DNA from 3 places in the Janthinobacterium sp. 1L-D-8-B-C4 genome. Region 3 is predicted to be linked to each of the others. Evidence: predicted binding sites of a transcription regulator. Region 3 holds the regulator's gene; each other region holds the start of a gene.
The links. Region 3 encodes sigma-54, which starts transcription at its own class of promoters, with help from an activator protein. Its sites were predicted from a motif close to TGGCANGNAANCTGCTTT; they were not measured.
Positions count from the first base shown of each region.

Region 1: a site for sigma-54 is predicted at 3,862-3,879, ahead of AC0Z42_RS07790 (EDSAP-1 family PEP-CTERM protein). Genes of this name have one in related genera too.
Region 2: a site for sigma-54 is predicted at 3,229-3,246, ahead of AC0Z42_RS29340 (methanol/ethanol family PQQ-dependent dehydrogenase). Genes of this name have one in related genera too.

Region 1 is NZ_JBXAVX010000003.1:417,877-424,835, forward strand. Features, by position in the region: gene AC0Z42_RS07775 (nitroreductase family protein) at 1-1,002, shown strand, start outside; gene AC0Z42_RS07780 (acyltransferase) at 1,005-1,685, shown strand; gene AC0Z42_RS07785 (EDSAP-1 family PEP-CTERM protein) at 1,702-2,694, opposite strand; gene AC0Z42_RS07790 (EDSAP-1 family PEP-CTERM protein) at 2,797-3,783, opposite strand; gene AC0Z42_RS07795 (glycosyltransferase) at 4,005-5,213, opposite strand; gene AC0Z42_RS07800 (hypothetical protein) at 5,669-5,806, shown strand; gene AC0Z42_RS07805 (hypothetical protein) at 5,937-6,305, shown strand; gene AC0Z42_RS07810 (acyl-CoA thioesterase) at 6,391-6,849, shown strand; gene AC0Z42_RS07815 (DEAD/DEAH box helicase) at 6,936-6,959, opposite strand, start outside.
Region 2 is NZ_JBXAVX010000029.1:8,856-15,814, forward strand. Features, by position in the region: gene AC0Z42_RS29325 (TonB-dependent receptor family protein) at 1-209, opposite strand, end outside; gene AC0Z42_RS29330 (c-type cytochrome) at 231-659, opposite strand; gene AC0Z42_RS29335 (pentapeptide repeat-containing protein) at 674-1,297, opposite strand; gene AC0Z42_RS29340 (methanol/ethanol family PQQ-dependent dehydrogenase) at 1,294-3,174, opposite strand; gene AC0Z42_RS29345 (high-potential iron-sulfur protein) at 3,430-3,750, shown strand; gene pedF (cytochrome c-550 PedF) at 3,809-4,312, opposite strand; gene adh (aldehyde dehydrogenase) at 4,613-6,133, shown strand; gene AC0Z42_RS29360 (DUF779 domain-containing protein) at 6,143-6,520, shown strand; gene AC0Z42_RS29365 (4Fe-4S binding protein) at 6,643-6,959, shown strand, end outside.
Region 3 is NZ_JBXAVX010000016.1:82,720-89,678, forward strand. Features, by position in the region: gene AC0Z42_RS23870 (KpsF/GutQ family sugar-phosphate isomerase) at 1-79, shown strand, start outside; gene lptC (LPS export ABC transporter periplasmic protein LptC) at 133-738, shown strand; gene lptA (lipopolysaccharide transport periplasmic protein LptA) at 757-1,335, shown strand; gene lptB (LPS export ABC transporter ATP-binding protein) at 1,335-2,093, shown strand; gene AC0Z42_RS23890 (RNA polymerase factor sigma-54) at 2,098-3,576, shown strand; gene hpf (ribosome hibernation-promoting factor, HPF/YfiA family) at 3,646-4,005, shown strand; gene rapZ (RNase adapter RapZ) at 4,087-4,950, opposite strand; gene hprK (HPr(Ser) kinase/phosphatase) at 5,254-6,189, opposite strand; gene AC0Z42_RS23910 (PTS sugar transporter subunit IIA) at 6,226-6,708, opposite strand.

The DNA.
Region 1 (6,959 bases), on a different contig from region 3:
GGCGCGCGCCAGGTGGTGGTGCATGGTTTCGATACGCGCGAGCATTGCGTGTACGACCTTGACGGCCATCCCAGCCAGTTGTCGCTCGGTGCGCTGCTCGAGAGCCTGGCGCTGGCGGCCAGCCGCCATGGCCTGCGCATGCAAGCCCTGCGGCGCGCCGGCATGCCCGAGCATTTGCCCACCTTTGAGGTGGCGTTTGTCGATGCGCCTGGCCTGGCGCCCGATCCGCTGGCGGCGTTCCTGCCGCAGCGCACGGTGCAGCGTCGCAAGCTCAGCACGCGCAGCCTGCGCGTCAGCGAAAAGGCGGCACTGGCGGCCAGCCTGCCCGCCGGCTTTGGCGTGCTGTGGCTGGAAGGCCCGCGCACGCGCTTCGCCGCCGCACGGCTGATGTTCAACAATGCCCGGTTGCGCCTGATCATGCCCGAGGCGCACCAGGTGCACTGCGACGTGATCGAATGGAATGCCCGCTACAGCGTCGACCGCATGCCTGACCAGGCGCTCGGCGTCGATGCCATGACGGCGAAACTGATGCGCTGGATCATGCGCAGCTGGCGCCGGGTGGATTTTTTCAATACCTGGCTGGCCGGCACTGTGGCGCCGCGGCTGCAGATGGACTTGCTGCCCGGCTGGTACTGCGCCGCGCATTTCGTGCTGCTGGCCGAGTCGCCGCCACGCCATATCGACGATTACGTGGCCGCCGGGCGCGCCATGCAGCGCTTCTGGCTGACGGCCACCGAGCTGGGATTGCAGATGCAGCCGGAACTGACGCCGCTGATCTTTGCCCGCTATGTGCGCGAGCGGCGCCTGTTCTCGCGTACCGAAGGCTTGCACGAGCTCGCGCAGGAGCTGGCCGTGCAAACCCGCACCTTGCTTGGCGAGGAACATGCCGAACGGGCGTTTTTTTTGGGCCGTATCGGCGCCGGTGCGCCGGCTCTGGCGCGTTCGCTTCGGCGGCCATTGCAGGAGCTGATCGTGGCGCCTGGGCCTGGGGTGGGGGAGTAAGCATGCGCAAGATTGGTGGCAAAGAAATCGTGGTGTTCCTGTGCCTGCTGGCATTAATCCTGCTACTGGGCATTGCCAGCGCGGTATGGCTGCTGGGGTTATTGCCGCTGGGCGAGTTTCGCGGTGTCGCCGTGGTGTTTGCCGCCGTGCTGCTGATCTATCTGTTCGCGTTTGCGATTTACCGGCTGTGCCTGCGTGTGCTGCCGCTGCGCGAAGGCGCCGCCGCGCCCGGTTCGCGCGCCGAATTTGCGGCCAACCTGAACATCCTGTTTTATTTGCTGCTGTTCAATTCCCTGATTCGCACGCATTTCCTGCCCTTGCCCCTGTTGCGCCTGGTCTACCTGGCGCTCGGTGCCAGGCTGGGGAGCAATACCTACAGCGCTGGTGCGCTGCTCGATCCACCGTTGACGACGATCGGCAGCGACAGCATCGTCGGCCACGATGCGGTGGTATTTGCCCATGTGATCGAAGGCGAGCGGCTCGAATTGCTGCCGGTGGTGATCGGCAGCGGCGTAACCATCGGCGCGCATGCGGTCATCATGGCTGGCACGCGCATTGGCGACGGCGCCATCATTTCGGTCGGTGCCGTGCTGACCAAGGGCAGCGTGGTGGGCGCTGGTGAAATATGGGGTGGCATACCGGCGCGCTCGCTCAAAAGAAAGACCGCCGGCACAGCGGCGTGAGGCTGGCGCGGTACGGTCACTGTCCTCGAAGGCGCAGGCACAGGCCCAGCAGGCCCAGCCCCAGCAAGGCCAGCGTTCCCGGTTCGCTGACCTGCACCACGCGCGGCACGATGTTCAGGTCGGCGCTGTTGACGGTGTTCAAGGTCAGGGTATAGTTGCCTGCCACCAAGTTCTCCGTCAGCGCCGTGTAGGCGCCGCCACAACTGGTGCCGCCGCCATTGCCCGTCGGCGCGCCGCAGCCCAGCGGGTCGTAAGTGAGCATATTGCCGGCGGTGACAGTATTGGCCGAATAGCTGATATTGAGGTCGGCGGCGTCGGCCAGTTCCGTGCCGCCAAAAATGCCGGAACCGACGGTACCGTCGGGCGACCAGTTGAAGACGTTTTGCCCTACCGAGTTGGTGATGGTAAAACTGACCGACATATTGCTGTTCGATGCGGAAGCGGGCCCGGCCAGCGCATCGAGATACGCTTGCATGAACGGCGCCGCCTGGAAGTTGAACAGGATGGTGGCGCCCGGCGCACCGACCACCAGATTGACCGACAGACCGGTGTTCGAGCCGTTGCGCCCCGAAGCGTCGGCGCTGCCGTTATCGAACAAAAAAGCTTCGGCGGCGTTGACGGAGTGGGTGCTGGTCGCGCCTGCCGGAAACGGCGGTATCTGTGAGCTGATGATCTGCGCATCGCCGCGCGAATACGAGGCATTGCCCAGGCCTTGCTGCGTAAAATTGTTTTGTCCCATGGTCACCGCGCCCAATGCCGATTGCGGGGCATCGACAAAGCCATTGCCTCCACGGATGATGCTGTTGCCATTGAGCGTGGCGGTGGAGCGTGAAATGTCGGTATTGCCCGCCACCGAGATGGACCCGGTCGGATTGCTGACGGTCAGGCCGAAAATATTATTGTAGGAATAAGCGTAGGCCGAAGCTTGCGCGCCACCGCTGGCGCCTGCCATCAACAGGCCCGCGAGGCTCAGGGCGGCGGGTAAAAGCGTGCGGGAAAGCAGTGTCATGGAAATCCTCATCATGTTGCTCGTGCAGCGCCCGGGGACCAGGTGCGCTTGTAAAAAAAGCCGACAAAAGGGCGAGGAAGTCCTCGCCCTTTATTGCCGCAGTCAAGTTGCGGCAGTGATTTTGCGGCGGCTGGCATAGCACAGGCCGGCCAGGCCCAGGCCCAGCAAGGCCAGCGTGCCCGGTTCCGGCACGGCCGCCACTTTCACCAGGTCAACGCTTTCCACCGCATTGAGGGTCAAGGTATAGCTGCCTGCCGCCAGGGCGTTGGTCAGCGCCGTGAAGGTGCCGCCGCAAGCCGTGCCGATGCCGGTGCCGGTCGGTGTGCCGCAACCGGTGGGGTCGTAGGTAAACAGGTTGCCCCGCGTGAGGAAGTTGGTCGACAGATTGGTGTTCAGGTTGGCGCCATCGGCCGTCTCCGTGCCGCCCGAGATGCCGGAGCCGACCGTACCGTCCGGCGCCCAGTTGAACACGGTGGCGCCCGTCGCATTGGTGATGCTGAAGGTCACCACCAGATTGGCCGTCGACGACGAGCCCAGCCCCACATCGTTGTTCAGGAACACTTGCATGAAAGGATTGGCGAGGAAGTTGAAGGCGAGGTTGGCCGTTGGCGAACCGACCACGAAGACGACGGAAAAACCGGTGGTCGAACCGTTGCGGCCCGAGGCGTCGGCGGTGCCGGCCGTGTCGAGATGCGCCTCCGCGACGTTGGTGGCCTGGGTACTGGTCGCGCCGACAGGGAAGGGCGGGAACTGGGTGCTGACGATCTGCGCGTCGCCACGCGCATAGGTGCCGGTCGGACCTTGCTGGGTGAAGTTGTTCTCGCCATTGGTGACGGCGCCGACGCCCGATTGCGGTGAATCGAGGCTGCCGGAGCCACCATTGATGACGCTCACGCCGTTCAGGGTGGAGGTGCTGCGCGAGATATTGGTGGTGCTGGCCACGGTGACGACACCGGTCGGATTGGTGATGGTCAGGCCGAAGATGTTGTCGTAGGAATAGCCGTAAGCGCCTGCCTGCGCGCCGCCAGCCGCACACAGCATGGCCAGCGCCGCTGCGGCCGGGAGCAATTTCAGTTGAGATAGTTTCATTTGGGTTACCTCACAGCATGGAGTGGACAAGAGGGAAGTCTGGTTTGAGTCCTGCGGGCAGGTGCTCATGAGCCTTCCATAGCGACTTTCATGCCAAGTGTGGTTTGTACTTGTAAATCAAGCACTTGCGATATCGTTGTTGAGACGTGGCAAGGTTTGTGCGGTCGGCTGTAAAAAATGCCGACGCTGCTGCCAGCCAGCCAGCCAGCCAGCCAGCCAGGTCAGGGAAGCAGGATGCGCATGCGCTCCTGCAGGCATGCATGCGGCGAACAGGCGCCGAAGGCGGCCGCCAATTGCTGTGCTGCCTGCCGGGCTTGCTTGTCGTCGAGCAAGTGCATGACGGCCTGGCGCAAGGCATCGTCGTTGTAGCGGTCGGCGCGCAGCAACTGGCCGGCGCCGGCCGCGAAGATGCCGTGCATATTGAGGAATTGATCGAGGTTGCCGGCGATGCCGATCACCGGCACGCCCGCCGTCAGCGCTTGCTGGCTGGTGGGGCTGCCGCCATTGCAGATCACCAGGCTGGCGCGCCGCGCCGCTGCGTCGCCGGGCAGGAAGGGCGCCACACGGGCGTTCGGCGGCACGCTACCCAGTTCGATGGTGCCGGCGGTGGCGGCCATCACGGTGACCGGCAAGGCCGACAGCGCATGCAGCACGCGTGGCAGCAGTTGCGACTGGCCGGAGCTGCCCAGTGTGACGTACAGCAAGGGCTTGCCCTGGTCCAGTTCCGGCCCTTGCCACCACGGCGGCAGCGCCATCGGTGGCGCCCAGACGACGGCGCCCAGGTAGCCGTGATGGGCGGGCATGGCCAGCGGCGGAAACAGCTGCGGTATATCAGCGTAGAGGGTCTGGTCGGCATCGGTATAGATGCGGCGCAAGTCGCTGCCCAGCGAGGGCAGGCCATGGCGGCGGCGCACGCGGTTCAGGGGCACGGCATGGCTGGCAAAAGCCAGCGGGCGTATCAAACGGAACAGGGGATTGGCCAGCCAGACCGGCAGAATGCGCGTCAGCGGCAGGCTGGGCACCGTGTAATGCTGGCGCACATGGGGACTCCAATAAGCATTGGTGATGGTAATGTAGGGAATCTGGCGCAGCCGGGCGCTGACCGACAGCGACAGGCGAAAGTCGCCGATCACCAGATCGGGCCGCACCGCATCGAGCAGGCGCAGGTCGTCGTCCACATAGGCCTGCAAGGTGGTTTCGTCATACACGGGCTTGCCTTGCGCCAGGGCCTGCAGGAATTGCCGCGATGTGATGCTGTGGATGCGCCAGCGCTGCAACGAGCTATCCTGAAAGCAGAAGTCGTAGCCATCGGCACAGGCGAAATGCACCTCGTAGTGCGCATGGTCCAGGCCCTGCGCCAAGGTCAGCGGACGGCCTACATGGGCCAGGGTGACGGCCTCGGCGACAAAGAGAATTTTCTTGCGATGCATCGGTGCTCCGTTTGCCGGGATGCACTGTTAGAGCAACAGGATACAGATTGGTTCCCGCTGCGCTTTGCGCGCCAGGATTTTCCGGCCTGCGCTACAGTGGTGGACAAGGAGGAAAACCATGTACCCTTTAAACCAACACCCTCATTTCCATGCCCACAGCACCCCTGAACCGGACAGTGTTCCGCCACCGGAAGGTGACCCTTTGACGCCGCCACCGGAAAAAATGCCCGACATCGATCCGGTGCCGATTGAAGAACCCACTCCGCCGCAGCCGCCAGTCAAGATGCACTGATGGCGATGCGGCGTGATGCATGTCGCGCCAATAAAACAACACAGACGCCGCAAAGCGCACGCTTGTGCATACAAAACAGTGGCGAACTGCCGTGTGTCACGCGGGCGTCACGATTCTGTTCTTATAATGAGACATCACAATAATTCTGCTACAGGAGACCATCATGGGCAATTCCCTGCATAACAAAATCTACCTGGGCCGCCGCCCTGTGCTCGACAGCAAAAGCTTGCTGGCGCTGGCCTTGACGGGCGCCGTGGCCGGTTGCGGCCTGGCCTGGCTGCTGTTGCGTACCTTAAAATAACACCTCGCCTTGATGCCATTTCAGCTGGCCAGGCGCAGTGCGCGCGGCCACTGAATCACCTTGCCTGTTGCCGATGCGCAGCGGGGCGCGTACCATGGGGGCCGAACACCTGGCCTTTTATGGAAACGCAATGAAGAACGAGAAATTAACTACCGATGAATATGACGCGCTGGAGCAGGTCGCACGCGGCATCAAGACCGAGCGCCCGAGCGCTTGCGTTGCCCGCAATGCCAAGCGCCTGTCCGGCCTGAAGCTGCTCAGCTATGCCAGGGATGGCCGTCTGTCCATCACCGACAAGGCGCAAGAGCTGTTGTTCCTGCGCCGCTGCATCATGGGCTTGCGCGCCGTCGCGGCCGATCCACTGGCCAAGCTCGACACCGAAGTGGCGTATTTCCTGGGCAAGAAGGCCCATATCGTGGCACGAACCGATGGCGAAGGCCACGACATTTCCGACAAGGGCCGCGACTCGCTGGCCGACATCGATACGCTGGGCCTGTAAGGCCTGCAACCACCGGCCCCTGGGGCCGGTTTTCATATCCCCCATCCCTTTTACCTTCCCCTTGGAGAACACTTTGGACAGCGCGATGAACTGGTCGGCCCACGAACTGACGATGACGGTCCTGATGACGCCCGATATGGCCAACTTTTCAGGTAACGTACACGGCGGCACCATTTTGAAATACCTCGACAGCGTCGCCTACGCCTGCGCCAGCCGCTATTCGGGCAGCTATGTGGTGACCCTGTCGGTCGACCAGGTGATGTTCCTGCAGCCGATCCACGTGGGCGAACTGGTGACGTTCCTGGCGTCGATCAATTACACCGGTACTACCTCGATGGAAGTGGGGATTCGCGTGGTTACGGAAAACATCCAGCAGCGCCTGGTGCGCCATGCCAACAGCTGTTATTTCACCATGGTGGCCGTCGACGCCAACCGCAAGCCGGTGGCGGTACCGCCGTTGGCGCTGGAGACGGACGAGCAGAAGGTGCGCTTCGAGCAGGCCAAGCTGCGCAAGCTGTCGCGCCAGAAGGTGTCCAGGAAATAAACACTGCGCGGGCATGAAAAAACGGCCACCAGAGCGATCTGGTGGCCGTTTTCAGTGCTCGCTAGCCAAGCTGGAGCGATCCGTGATTAACGGTCGCCGTAGCTGCGGCG
Region 2 (6,959 bases), on a different contig from region 3:
ATCTGGCCGTCCTGGATGCGCGCGCTGTCGATGACGTCGATGGCGGCCGGCAGGTCGAAACTCGGGTGGCCGACGCGGGTGGCGCTGACCACCACCACATCGGCAATCGGCAAGGTTGACGGCTCGGCCTCGGCCGCCAGCACGGCGGCGGGGCCGCCCAGCGCGAACAGGGCGGCGACGGCGTTCAAACGGAATCGGTACTGCTTCATGAACTCTCCAGTGAGGTGCGGCTACTGTGCGGCGTGGTCGATGTCGACGCTGGTCTTGAGCCGTGGCGCGGCAGGCGGGCGGCTTTCGACAAAGCTGCGCACGGCCCAGATTTCCTGTGCCGTCAGCACATCGCGCCATGGCGGCATGTAGACAATTCCGGCGCGAATTTTGCCGGTGTTGACCGCCATCATAAAGTAGCTGTCGACATCCTGCAGGCAGCGTGCCTGCAGTGCGCTGTCTTTCAATTGCTGGCAAAAGGCGTTCAGGCGGCGCAAATCCGGCGCTTCGGCCGACGGCTGGGTTGCCCCGGCGCCATGGCAGCGCGCGCAATTGGCCTGGAACACGGTGGCGCCGAGGGCGATGGCGGCAGGGTCGCCGCGCGATGGATTTGTTTCGCTGGCATGTGCGGCCAGCGGGGAAAATAACAGCAGCAATAACAGACGATGCATGGCGGGCTCCGGTATTACCAGCCTGGCGGGCAGCCGGTGCAACCCTCCAGGTTGGCGTCGGGGAAAATGGTAAAGCGCAGGATGGCGCGCTTCAGGTTGGCGTTCTTCAGGTTCGAGCCCCAGAATTTCGCTTCCTGCAAGTCGGCGTCGACCAGGCTGGCGCCCACCAGGCTGGCCAGGTTCAGGCGTGCCGCTTCCAGGCTGGCGCCGCGCAGGTCGGCGCCGTCCATGTCGGCCCGCATCAGCCGGCTCGTTTCCAGGTTGGCGCCGGCCAGGATGGCGTGCCTGAACGAGGCGCCCGGTGCATTGAGCGAATAGGCCATGGCCCCGGTCAGGTCGGCGCCATCGAGCAGTGCGCCAGCCAGGTTGGCGCTGCGCAGGTTGGCGCGTATCAGGCGCGCGCCGCGAAAGTCGGCGCCGTGCAGGTCCTTGCCGACCAGGTTGGCGCCGCGCAGGTCGGCGTTGGCGCATTGCGCATACGGCCACAGGTGGCAGCCATTGATGATGGTGACCTCGGCTGCGGCTTCGCCGTTGAGGATCTGCGCGAAGGCGGACTGCGGCGCCAGGCACAAGGCCCAGCACAGCAGGGTGGACAGCAGTCCAGCGGTCGCCGCCAGGCGGACCGGCGCGGTCCTCATTTGCTCGCGACCTTTGTCACCTTGTTTGAAGGCGCCTTCGGCAGCTTGAACACCCAGTAGCTGCCGCCCTGTGTCACCTGCTTGGTCAGCTCGGCCATGTCGCCGCCCCACAGCGGCACCGCGCCGCCATAGCCGCTCGACAGGCCGATATACTGCTCGCCATCCTGTTCCCACGTGACGGGTACCGACACCACGCCGGAGCCGGTCTGGTACTTCCACAATTCCTTGCCGGTCTTGGCGTCGAAGGCCTTGACGAAGCCGTCCGAGGTGCCGGTAATCAAGAGGCCGCCGGCGGTGGTCAGGGTGCCGCCCCACAGCGGGAATTTTTCCTTGTTTTCCCAGACGATCTTGCCGGTCTTCGGATCGATGGCGCGCAGGGTGCCGATATGGTCTTCATACAGGCGCTTGATGCGAAAGCCCTGGCCCAGGTAGGCCGAACCGGCCTTGTAGTGTATCTGCTCGGTCCAGTAATCCATGCCCCAGTGGTTGGCCGGGATGTAGAACAGGCCGGTGTCGGGCGAATACGACATCGGCATCCAGTTGGTGCCGCCCAAAAATGGTGGCGACACGAAGACGGCCTTGCCCTTGTCGGCGCCCGCTTCCGGCAGCGGCGGGCGCTTGCCGTTTTCCACCGGCCGGCCGGTTTTCAGGTCGATGCTGGTGGCCCAGTTGATGCCGTCGACGAAAGGCCAGGCGTTGATCAGCGAAGTCGGTTTGTTCGGATAGCCGGCGCCCAGGGCCAGTTTCGTGCGGTCGGTTACATAGAAATAGCCATTGCGGTCGGCGTGGGCGGACGCCTTGATCAGCTTGCCGGTCTTGGCGTCCTTGTAGTCGAACAGCACCACCGAGTTATTGCCCGAAAAATCCCAGGCGTCGTTCGGCGTGTGCTGGTAAAAGCCTTTCAGCTCGCCCGTGCTGGCATCGACATAGGCCTGGCCCGAGGTGAACAGGCTGTCCCAGTTGCGCGGGTCGTCGCCTTCCTTGGTCCGCTCCCAGGTATTCCATGGCGCGGGATTGCCGGCGCCGATGACGATGGTATTGGTCTCCGGGTCGAACGACGCCGTCTGCCACGGCGCGCCGCCGCCGTGTTCCCATGATTCGCGCAGCTTGCCGTCCTTGTCGCGCGGCCAGCTGGGCGCCTTGGCGTCGCCGGTTGGCGTGCCCGGTTTGCCGTCGGTGCGGCCGACATGGCCTTCGACCAGCGGGCGCGCCCATACTTCCGCGCCGGTGTCCGGATCGCGCGCGAACAGCCAGCCCTGGGCGCCGAATTCATCGCCCGAGTTACCGTGAATCAGCAGCACGCGGCCGCCTTTTTCGCGGATCACGAATGGCGCGCCCGTCATCGTGTAGCCGAGTTTCTGGTCGCCGAACTTTTCGTTCCACATCACCTTGCCGGTGTTCTTGTTGAGCGCAATCATGCGCGCGTCGAGCGTGCCGAAATACACCTTGTCGCCATAAATGGCCGGGCCGCGGTTGACCACGTCGCAGCAGGGGCGGATATCGTCGGGCAGCCGGTGCTCATAGGCCCACAGCTGCTTGCCGGTCTTCGCGTCGAGTGCGTAGATGCGCGAATACGAGGCTGTCACATAGATGATGCCGTCATGCACCAGCGCCTGCGCCTCCTGGCCGCGCTGCTTTTCACCGCCGAACGAGAAGGTCCAGGCGGGCACGATCTGGTCGACGTTTTTCGTGTTGATTTTTTTCGCCAGGCTGTGGCGCTGCGCTTTCAGGCCCAGGCCGTAGCTGAGCACATCGGACGTGCCCTTGTCGGCGTTGGCGATATCGTCCCAGGTGACCCTGGTGTCGACCGCTGTGGCGGCGCCGGCGATCAGGGCGAGGATGGCGAAAGCGATTGGACGTGGAAATTGTGGCTGCATGGTGGTCTCCCTTGCTGGTTTTTATGGTGGTGCGACGTGGTCGCCATGGGTAATTGAGCAACATGCGTGCCAGGCTTTTTTCACGCTGTGGATGGCAGCGTGTGCGCCGTCCTGCCACAGTTGGCGAGGTGGTGCTGTGCTGTTTTGTCACAGTCTGATGTCGCTGCCCGTGGCAGGCGCCTGCTGGCACAAGGGTTGCTGATGGATGTAGCGAGGCCATTTGCGCCTTCTTGATAACGACAACAGGAGACCACCATGCATCAAGCACCACGCCGCCATTTTCTTTGCCAATTGCTCGCCGTCGGCGGCATGGGCGCAGCCTCGCTTGCCGGCGCACAATCGAGCGCGCCGAAAGTCGACGAGGACAGCGACCAGGCCAGGGCGCTCGGCTACCGCCACGATACGGGCAAGGTCGATACCAAAAAATACCCGCAGCACAAGCCGGCCCAGCACTGTGCCAACTGTTCTTTCTTCCAGGGGAAAAAGGACGACGCCTGGGCGGGTTGCGCCATGTTCGGCCGCAAGCAGATTGCGGCGCCGGGCTGGTGCCTGGCTTGGGCCAAAGTACCTGGCTGACGCAGCATGAAAAAAGGCGCTGCCACGGCAGCGCCTCCCGGTGATGGATGGGGCGGCCTTACAAAGGCACTTCGCGCCGCGTTTCCAGATACGCCTTTACCGCCCAGATCGCTTCCTGACTGAACACGCCCTCGAACGGCGGCATGTAGACGGCGCCATTGCGCGAGCGGCCGTGGCGCACCGTATCGAGCACATATTGGTCGATCTCCTGCGCGCAACCGTCTTTTTTCTTGGCATCTTGCAATGCCGCGCAGTCATTGTCGAGCTTGCGCAAGTCCGGCGCCATGCCGCCAGAGACCGCTTCGAGCCCATGGCAGCGGGCGCAGTTCTGGGTAAAGGCAGAATTGCCGATTCGTATCGCTTCCGCATTGTTCCGATACGGGTTTTCCGTGCGCCACTCGGCGCCCAATTGTGGCAGTGTGGATGTGTCGACCGCCTGCGGTGTCATATTGCCGTGCGCCCAGACGGCTGCGGCCGCCAGCATGCAGGCGAGGCCGCCGGCGGCCAGCCGCAAGGTGCGCAGGCGCCGGGCGTTGGTGGTGGTGGGAATGCGTGGGGTCATGATGGTCTCCGTTCTGGTTATGCGCTGATTGCGTCCATCACCAGGTAGCAATCGGTATGCCATCGCGTCCACCATCATGGTGGCTTGCGGCGAGGGCTGTTCCCTTGTTCAGAAACGGAACAGCTGGCGCGCCTGACTGATCCCGTTTGACGCAGCATCCCGGGCTTTACGTACCGATAGACGCTGTCTGGCTGCTGGCACGGCATTTGCAAAACAAAAGATCAGGACCACCTGACACATCCCCAAGGGCCGCCTCGCGGCGGCTTCATCGAAGCTAAGACCAACGAGAAAGAGGACGACATGAATCTGGCAGACATCAGCAAACTGGGCGTAGCCAATCCCTTCAAACAACGCTATGACAACTATATCGGCGGCAAATTCGTCGCTCCCGTCAAAGGCGAATACTTCGGCAATATCACGCCGATCACCGGCCAGGTTTTTTGCGAAGTGGCCCGTTCCACAGCCGAAGACGTCGAGCTGGCGCTGGACGCCGCCCACGCCGCCAAGGAAGCGTGGGGCAAGACTTCGCAAACCGAGCGCGCCAATATCCTCAACAAGATCGCCGACCGCATGGAAGCGAACCTGGCCCTGATCGCCACTGCTGAGACCATCGACAACGGCAAGCCGATCCGCGAAACCACGGCCGCCGATATTCCGCTGGCGATCGACCATTTCCGCTACTTTGCCGGCTGCATCCGCGCCCAGGAAGGCTCGGTTGCGCAGATCGACTCCGAAACCTATGCGTATCACTTCCATGAACCGCTGGGCGTGGTGGGCCAGATCATCCCGTGGAATTTCCCGATTTTGATGGCGGTGTGGAAGCTGGCGCCGGCCCTGGCCGCCGGCAATTGCGTGGTCCTTAAACCGGCCGAACAGACGCCGGCGTCCATCATGGTCCTGATCGAACTGATCGGCGACCTGCTGCCGCCGGGCGTCCTGAATATCGTCAACGGCTATGGCCTGGAAGCGGGCAAGCCGCTGGCGTCCAATAAACGCATCGCAAAGATCGCCTTCACCGGCGAGACCGGCACCGGGCGCTTGATCATGCAGTACGCGGCGCAAAACCTGATCCCCGTCACGCTCGAATTGGGTGGCAAGTCGCCGAACATCTTCTTTGCCGATGTGATGGACGCCGACGACGCTTTCTTCGACAAATGCCTGGAAGGCTTTGCCATGTTCGCGCTGAACCAGGGCGAGGTGTGCACCTGCCCGTCGCGCGTGCTGATCCAGGAATCGATCTACGAAGCCTTCATCGCCCGCGCTTTGGAGCGCGTGGCGAAGATCAAGCAGGGCAATCCGCTCGATGCGTCCACCATGCTTGGGGCTCAGGCGTCGCAGGAGCAGCTGGAAAAAATCCTCTCGTATATCGACATCGGCAAGCAGGAAGGCGCCGAAATCCTGGCCGGCGGCGAGCGCAATACCCAGGGCGGCGACCTGGAGCAGGGCTATTACGTGCGTCCTACCGTATTCAAGGGCGACAACAGCATGCGCATCTTCCAGGAAGAGATCTTCGGGCCGGTGGTCTCGGTCACCACCTTCAAGGACGAAGCCGACGCGCTGCGCATCGCCAACGACACCTTGTATGGCCTGGGCGCCGGTCTCTGGACGCGCGACGGTTCGCGCGCCTTCCGTGTCGGCCGCGCCATCCAGGCCGGCCGCGTCTGGACCAATTGCTACCACCTGTATCCGGCCCACGCCGCGTTCGGCGGCTACAAGCAGTCGGGCATCGGCCGTGAAAACCACAAGATGATGCTGGACCATTACCAGCAGACGAAAAACCTGCTGGTGTCGTACAGCCCGAACGCGCTGGGTTTCTTCTAAGGAGTCATCATGACCATGGAACGCGTGACGGCCACGCCAGCCGCGCTCGACATGCTGGCCACCTTGCGTGGCAAGCATGGACCGCTGATGTTTTTCCAGTCGGGCGGCTGCTGCGACGGCAGCGCGCCGATGTGCTACGCGGCCGGCGAGTTCAATCTGTCGGACACCGACGTCTACCTTGGCAACCTGGACGGCACGCCGTTCTACATGGGCATCGAGCAGTTCGCCTACTGGGAACATACGCAGCTGATCATCGACGTAGTCAATGGCAATGGCGGCATGTTCTCGCTCGATAACGGCACCGGCCGGCGTTTCCTGACCCGCTCGCGCCTGTTCACCGACGAAGAGCTGGCGCAACTGCAGCATCCTTCGAAAGCAGCTACTTAGTTTGTTGCCACCTGGGTCCGGAACCATGCGGGCGTCTTCTCCCCGTTCGCCCGGACACGGTTTTAGCTGACGGCTGCGGCCGTCGGCTTTTTTTACGCCTGCCTGACCACATACTGGAGATCATGATGCATACCATGGCGCGCTGCCGGCGCGCGATAACGCTCGTGCTGTGCCTGGCCGCCGGCATGCTGGCGCTGCTGCTCGGCGCCTCGTCCGCCCACGCCGGCGTGATGACGCAGGCCGAACTGGCGCAGCGCTTTCCCGCACCATTGACGGTTGGCGAACGCGATGCCGAATTGCCGGTATGGCCCCTGTTCCGCCAGGGTGATGGTGGCAGCACGCTGGCCGGCTATGTGTTCGAGTCGGTCGACCTGGCGCCCATCCCCGGCTTTTCGGGCGTGCCGGTCAACCTGCTGGTGGCGATCGACCCGGCCGGGCG
Region 3 (6,959 bases):
GATGCTGGTGGTCGACCTTGACGGCAAACTGGTCGGCGCCTTGCATATTCATGACCTGACGCAGGCCAAGGTCATCTGATGCCCGCTGTGCTGCCTGTGGGCGGCGGACGTTTTTTTTGAGAGTGAAACACTATGCGTAAGCCAGAAGGCGCCCATCGCTGGCGCATGATTTTTACCGTGCTGGGCGCCGTTGCGGTGGCGTTCGGCAGCTTCTGGCTGCTCGAAGTGATGAACAAGAGCAGCCAGGACGTCAGTGCCGGCAAAAAATTGGACGAGCCCGATTATTTCGTCACCAATTTCAGCCTGGTGCGCATGGACTTGCAGGGCAAGCCCAGCTATATCGTTTCCGGCGCCAAGCTCACGCATTACCCGGCCGATGACTCTTCCGATATCGACCAGCCTTTCGTGCGCAAGATCAGCCCGGGCGTGCCGCCCTTGAACATGACGGCCGAACTGGCGCATATCGACCAGGGCAATACGCGTTTGCAACTGTCGCGCAAGGTCGTGATCGACCGCGTGGCCAGTCCGACAACGCAGAACATGACGCTGAAAACCGAGGCGCTGACGATTTTCCCCGATGAAGAGCGGATGGAGTCGGCCGTGCCGGTCGACCTGCTGTCGGGGCGTTCGCATGTGACCGGCGTGGGCCTGAAGGCCAATAATGCCTCCAGCGTGGTGGAAGTGCCGAGCTCGGTGCGCATCGTGATTCCGCCGCGCAAAGCCGTGCCGGCCAAATAAATAAAAGGACACTATCAAATGAAAAAAATCTTGCTGCTCAGCCTGTTTTCCCTGGCCGTGATGGGCGCTGCCCATGCCGAAAAGGCCGATTCCGAAAAAGAAGCCGTCATCACCGCCCAGCGCGGCCAGGTCGACGACATCAAGCAGACCCGCACCCTGACCGGCGACGTGGTGCTGGTGAAAGGCACGCTGACCATGAAGGCGGGGCGCGCCCTGATCACGGAAGATCCGCAGGGCTACCAGTTCATCACCTTCTGGGGCGAAGCGGGCAAGCTGGCCACTTTCCGCCAGAAGCGCGACGGCGAAGGCGACCTGTGGGTCGAAGGCGAAGCGGAACGGGTGGAATACAACAACAAGACCGAAGTCGTGAAACTGTTTTCCAGGGCCAAGCTGACGCGCCTGCAAGGCACCAAGCCGACCGACGTGGCCAATGGCGCCTTCATTTCGTATGACAGCCGCAATGAATTATTCAATATGGAAAACAGCGACAGCGGCACCAGCGCCCCCGGCGCCGGCAGCGTGCGCATGGTGATCCAGCCGAAGAACAAACCGGCGGCAGACAAAACGCCCGCCGCGCCCGCGCCAGGGAAAAAATAATGAACAAGAATGAACGTTGCGGCAGCACCCTGATCGTGCGGGGACTGCAGAAAACCTATGGCAAGCGGCAGGTCGTGCATGATGTGTCGCTGCAGGTCGAATGCGGCGAAGTGGTGGGCCTGCTGGGTCCGAACGGCGCCGGCAAGACCACCTCGTTCTACATGATCGTCGGCCTGGTGCCATCCGACGGCGGCACCATCGATATCAGCGGCGTCGATATTTCCAGCCTGCCGATCCACCGCCGCGCGCAGATGGGCCTGTCCTACCTGCCGCAGGAAGCGTCGGTGTTTCGCAAGCTGACGGTGGAAGACAATATCCGCGCCGTGCTGGAAATCCAGACCGTCGACGGCCGCCCTTTGAAAAAGGCCGAGATCGAGGAGCGCCTCGACAAATTGCTGGCCGACTTGCAGATTGAAAAGCTGCGCGAAAACCAGGCGCTGTCGCTGTCGGGCGGCGAACGGCGCCGCGTGGAAATCGCGCGCGCGCTGGCCACCGACCCGCGTTTCGTGCTGCTCGACGAGCCGTTCGCCGGCGTCGATCCGATCGCCGTGATCGAAATCCAGCGCATCGTGCGGTTTTTGAAAGAACGCAATATCGGCGTGCTGATCACCGACCACAACGTGCGCGAAACGCTGGGCATCTGCGACCGAGCCTACATCATCAACCAGGGCTCGGTGCTGGCATCAGGCCGGCCCGACGACATCATCGCCAACGAGTCGGTGCGCCGCGTGTATCTGGGCGAACATTTCCGCATGTAAGCCGATGAAACAATCACTGCAGCTGCGCACCTCGCAGCACCTGGCACTGACGCCGCAATTACAGCAATCGATACGCCTGTTGCAATTGTCCACGCTGGAATTGCACCAGGAGCTGGAGCAATTGCTGACCGATAATCCCTTGCTGGAGCGTCTCGACGATCCGCTCGACCGTTCCTTGCGCCTGCTGTCCGATGGTGCCCTGAGTTCGACTGCTGCGCCAGGCGAAGCGCCGCCTGCGCCGCCTGGCCAGGAAGCGCCGGCGCCGGCGGCCGAAGCGGAAACGTTCGATGGTGAAGGCGGCGAGAGCACGGCCGCGCCCGAAGGCGGCGACAGCGACTGGAACGAGGCCAGCCGCGGCAAGGCGCCCGACGATGAGGATTCCCGCCCGCAACTGGAAGCCCATCATTGCACCTTGCGCGAACACCTGATGGAGCAGATGCGCGTGACCGTGCTGGAACTGCGCGACCGCGCGCTGGTCGAACTGATCATCGATGCGCTCGACGACAATGGCTACCTGGAGGAATCGCTTGACGATATCCTGGCGCGCCTGCCCGAGGAACTGGAAGTCGACGCCGACGAACTGCGCACCGCCTTGTCGCTGCTGCAAAGTTTCGATCCGCCCGGCGTGGGTGCGCGCAATGCGTCCGAATGCCTGGCGCTGCAGATCAAACGCCTGCCGCAGGTGGCGCTGGTGACGCGCCGCATGGCCTTGACCATCGTTGAAAAACACCTGGCCTGGTTTGCCCAGCGCGACTTCAACAAGCTGAAAAAAGCCCTCGATTGCGACGATGAAGACTTGCGCGAAGCGCAGACCGTGATTCGCTTGTGCAACCCGCACCCGGGCGCCGTGTTTGCGTCCGACGTGTCCGATTACGTGGTGCCGGACGTGGTGGTCAAGCGGGCCCGCAATGGCTGGCAGGTGTCGCTCAACAATGACGTGATGCCGCGCCTGCGCGTGAACGCCATGTACGCCAACCTGCTCAAGCAAGGCAAGGGCGAGGGCGGCATGGGCGCGCAGTTGCAGGAAGCCAAGTGGCTGATCAAGAACATGCGCCAGCGCTTCGACACCATCCTGCGCGTGGCGCAGGCGATAGTGGAACGGCAAAAGGATTTTTTCTCGCATGGCGCAGTTGCCATGCGGCCACTTGTGCTTCGCGAAATAGCTGATACACTGGGTTTACACGAGAGTACTATCTCGCGGGTAACAACCCAAAAGTACATGCTGACCCCGCATGGAATGTTTGAGTTGAAGTATTTCTTTGGCAGCCACGTCGCCACCGAAGCAGGAGGGGAGGCGTCATCGACGGCGATACGTGCCTTGATCGTGCAATTGACAGGAGCAGAGAACCCTAAAAATCCTTTATCCGACAGTAAGATTGCGGACATGCTGGGGGAACAAGGCATGGTGATTGCGCGACGTACTGTTGCCAAATACCGGGAAGCGTTGAAAATTCCGCCAGTGAGTCTGCGTAAGTCTTTGTAGTTTTTTTCGGTTCCTCTGCGGGCCGGAACGATGGCCACCGCACGAACCCGATCATCTTTAGGAGTGTGTATGAATCTCACCATCAGCGGACATCATCTCGAAGTGACACCAGCCATCCGTGAATACGTACAAACCAAACTGGAGCGCGTGAAACGCCATTTCGATCACGTTATCGATATCGCCGTGATTCTGACCGTCGACAACCTCAAAGAGAAAGAAAAACGCCAGAAGGCCGAAGTGAATCTGCGACTGAGCGGCAAGACCGTCTACGTGGAAAGCCTGGCGCAAGACCTGTATGCCGCGATCGACAGCCTGATCGACAAGCTGGACCGGCAAGTGATGAAGTACAAAACCAAAGTGCAAGGGCACGGTAAAGAGGCGATCAAGCATCTGCCAGACAACACTCCTGAAGAAGCCGCCGCCGTCTAGGCCTGCCGCTCCGGATTGTTGTGATCAACTAAGGGCGCGCTGTGTTTACTTCGCGCCCTTTTTTGCGCCCATTTTTCCGGCTCAGCTACGCTCGCGGTGGCGCAGCACGACCCGTTCGCGGTCGGCAAAATACTGCGCCAGGTGTTCCGCCATATATACCGAACGGTGCTGGCCACCGGTGCAGCCGAGCGCCACCGTCAGATAGCTGCGGTTGTCGGACTTGAACGACGGCAGCCACTTTTCCACGAAATTGCGGATATCGGCAAACAGTTCCAGGGCGCTGGGCTGGGCATCGAGAAAAGCGATCACCGGCGCGTCGCGGCCATCGAGCGGGCGCAGCGCCAGGTCGTAATACGGATTGGGCAGGGCCCGCACGTCAAACACGAAGTCGGCGTCCAGCGGCACGCCCAGCTTGAAGGCGAACGATTCGAAGAACAGGGTCAGCGGCGCGCGTTCGGAGGCGACGATATCCTTGATCCAGGCACGCAGCTTGTTGGCGCTCAGCTCCGAGGTGTCGATCACATGGCCCAGTTGCTGTATCGCCGACAGCCGCTCGCGCTCTTCCGAGATGCATTCGATCAGCGTGCGGCGGCTGGCCGGATTCTCGCCTGGAAGCAATTCATGCGACAAAGGATGACTGCGTCGCGTTTCCGAAAAGCGCGCCACCAGGGAATGCGTGGTGGCGGTCAGAAACAGCACCTTGACGTCATGCCCCTGCGCACGCAGCAGTGCCACATTGTGCGGCAGGCTAGTCAGCGATTCCGCACTGCGTGCATCGACCGCCACGCCGAGCCTGTTGGTGCCTTCGTCGAGCAAGGTTTGCACCAGGCTCGGCAACAAAGCGGGCGGCAGGTTGTCGACACAGTAAAAACCGGTATCCTCCAGCACCTTGAGTGCAACAGATTTGCCGGAGCCGGAAATGCCGGTAAGTAGAATGATGTGCATAGGCGCGATCATACAATAAAGACTGCCTGCGCGTGCCGCGGCAATCGTCTTTACATTTTATTGCAATTGAATATGGAGGCTGCCCGCGGCCTCAGTCGCCACTCATGGCGAGTCGTTGGTGCAGCAGGGAATTCACGAAGCAGCGCTTCGTGCCTGCGTAACGGTTCGCCCTTGCAAGGGTGACCTCCTTGGCAACATTAATCGCCGCTCATGGCGAGTCATTGGTGCAGCAGGGAATTCACGAAGCACCGCTTCGTGCCTGCGTAACGGTTCGCCCTTGCAAGGGCGAACTCCTTGGCAACATTAATCGCCACTCATGGCGAGTCGTTGCCGCTCCATGAATTCCTGCAGCGTATCAATCCCGCGCAGCTGCAAGATGGTATTGCGCACCGCTGCTTCAAGCAGCACGGCGATATTGCGGCCGGCGGCGACGGGGATGACGACCTTGCGCACCGGCAGGCCCAGCACGTCTTCGGTGGGGAACAGGAAGGGCAGGCGCTCGACTTCTTCTTCCAGTGCGTTGCGGCGCACCAGGTGCACGATCAGTTTCAAGCGCATCTTGCGGCGCACGGCCGTTTCGCCAAAGATGGCCTTGATGTCGAGCAGGCCCAGGCCGCGCACTTCGAGCAGGTTCTGCAGCAGCGGCGGGCAGCGCCCTTCGATCATGTTGGGCGCGATGCGCGAAAATTCCACGGCGTCGTCGGCCACCAGGCCGTGGCTGCGCGAAATCAGCTCCAGCCCAAGCTCGCTCTTTCCCAGGCCCGAGTCGCCGGTGATCAACACGCCCACGCCTAGCACGTCCATGAACACGCCGTGCATGATAATGCGCTGCGCCAGCTTTTTCGACAGGTAGACGCGCAGGAAGTCGATCACTTGGGCAGCTGGCAGCGGCGTGGAAAACAAAGGGATATTCTGCTCGTCGCAGATGGCCAGGATGTCGGGCGGCGTTTCCAGGCCTTGCGCAATGATCAGCGCGGGCGGGCCGCCGGCAATCAGCTCGCCAATCACGTGGGTGCGCGTATTGACCTTCAGGCGCTGGTAGTAATTGATTTCCTGGTGGCCAAACACCTGGATGCGGCCCGGGTGGATCAGGTTCAAGTGGCCGACCTGGTCGGCGGCCGACGAGACGTCGCCCGAGATCAGGCGCTCGCCGCCGGGGAAGCCGGCAAACCAGCCCAGTTGCAGACTTTCGCGATTGTCGTCGTACAGGCGTTGTATCGTCAGCGGCGTTTGCAACATGGCAGTTTTCTTCAGGAGTGGATCAATTGCTGAAGTTTAACCTGCCGCTTGCAGACTGGGTTGCCAATTGACGATGCGCGAATGCACGGATTTCGGTTCCGGGTCGGTGGCCAGCGCCGTGCGGAAAGCATCGTCGGAAAACATTTCGGCGATTTCCGACAGGATTTCCAGGTGTTGCTGGGTCACATGGTCGGGAATCAGCAGGAAAAACAACAGGCTGACCGGCTTGCCGTCGGGTGACTCGAACGGAATTGGTTCGGCCAGGCGCACAAAGGCGCCAAGTGGCGCTTTCAGCGTCTTGGTGCCTTTGATGCGGCCGTGCGGCACTGCCACGCCATGGCCAAGACCCGTCGAGCCCAGGCGTTCGCGGGCGAACAGATTGTCCGACACGGTAGAGCGGGCGATGCCGTAGTTGTTTTCGAAGATCAGGCCGGCTTGCTCGAAAGCGCGCTTTTTGCTGGAGACTTCCAGGTCCAGGAGGACGTTTTCGAGGGATAGTATTTTGCTAAGATTAGTCATGACACTCAATGAAATGGTGCAATGCGCAGAGGGCTTGCGAGCCGAATTATAGGCCTGTTTTCGTGGCCTGTAACGCCAATTCTCAACAGTATAAGCTCGCTGCCGGCGCAGTGGGCACTCTGGCGGGGCAAGCAAGCATTTTATCAAAAAAATAACGCCAAAGCCAGTTAGCTATTTCTTGATTGAAAACGAAACTCCTGCCGGTTTTTCCGTCGCCGAATGCAGATTTTCCGACTTTTCAGCGTTTTGTG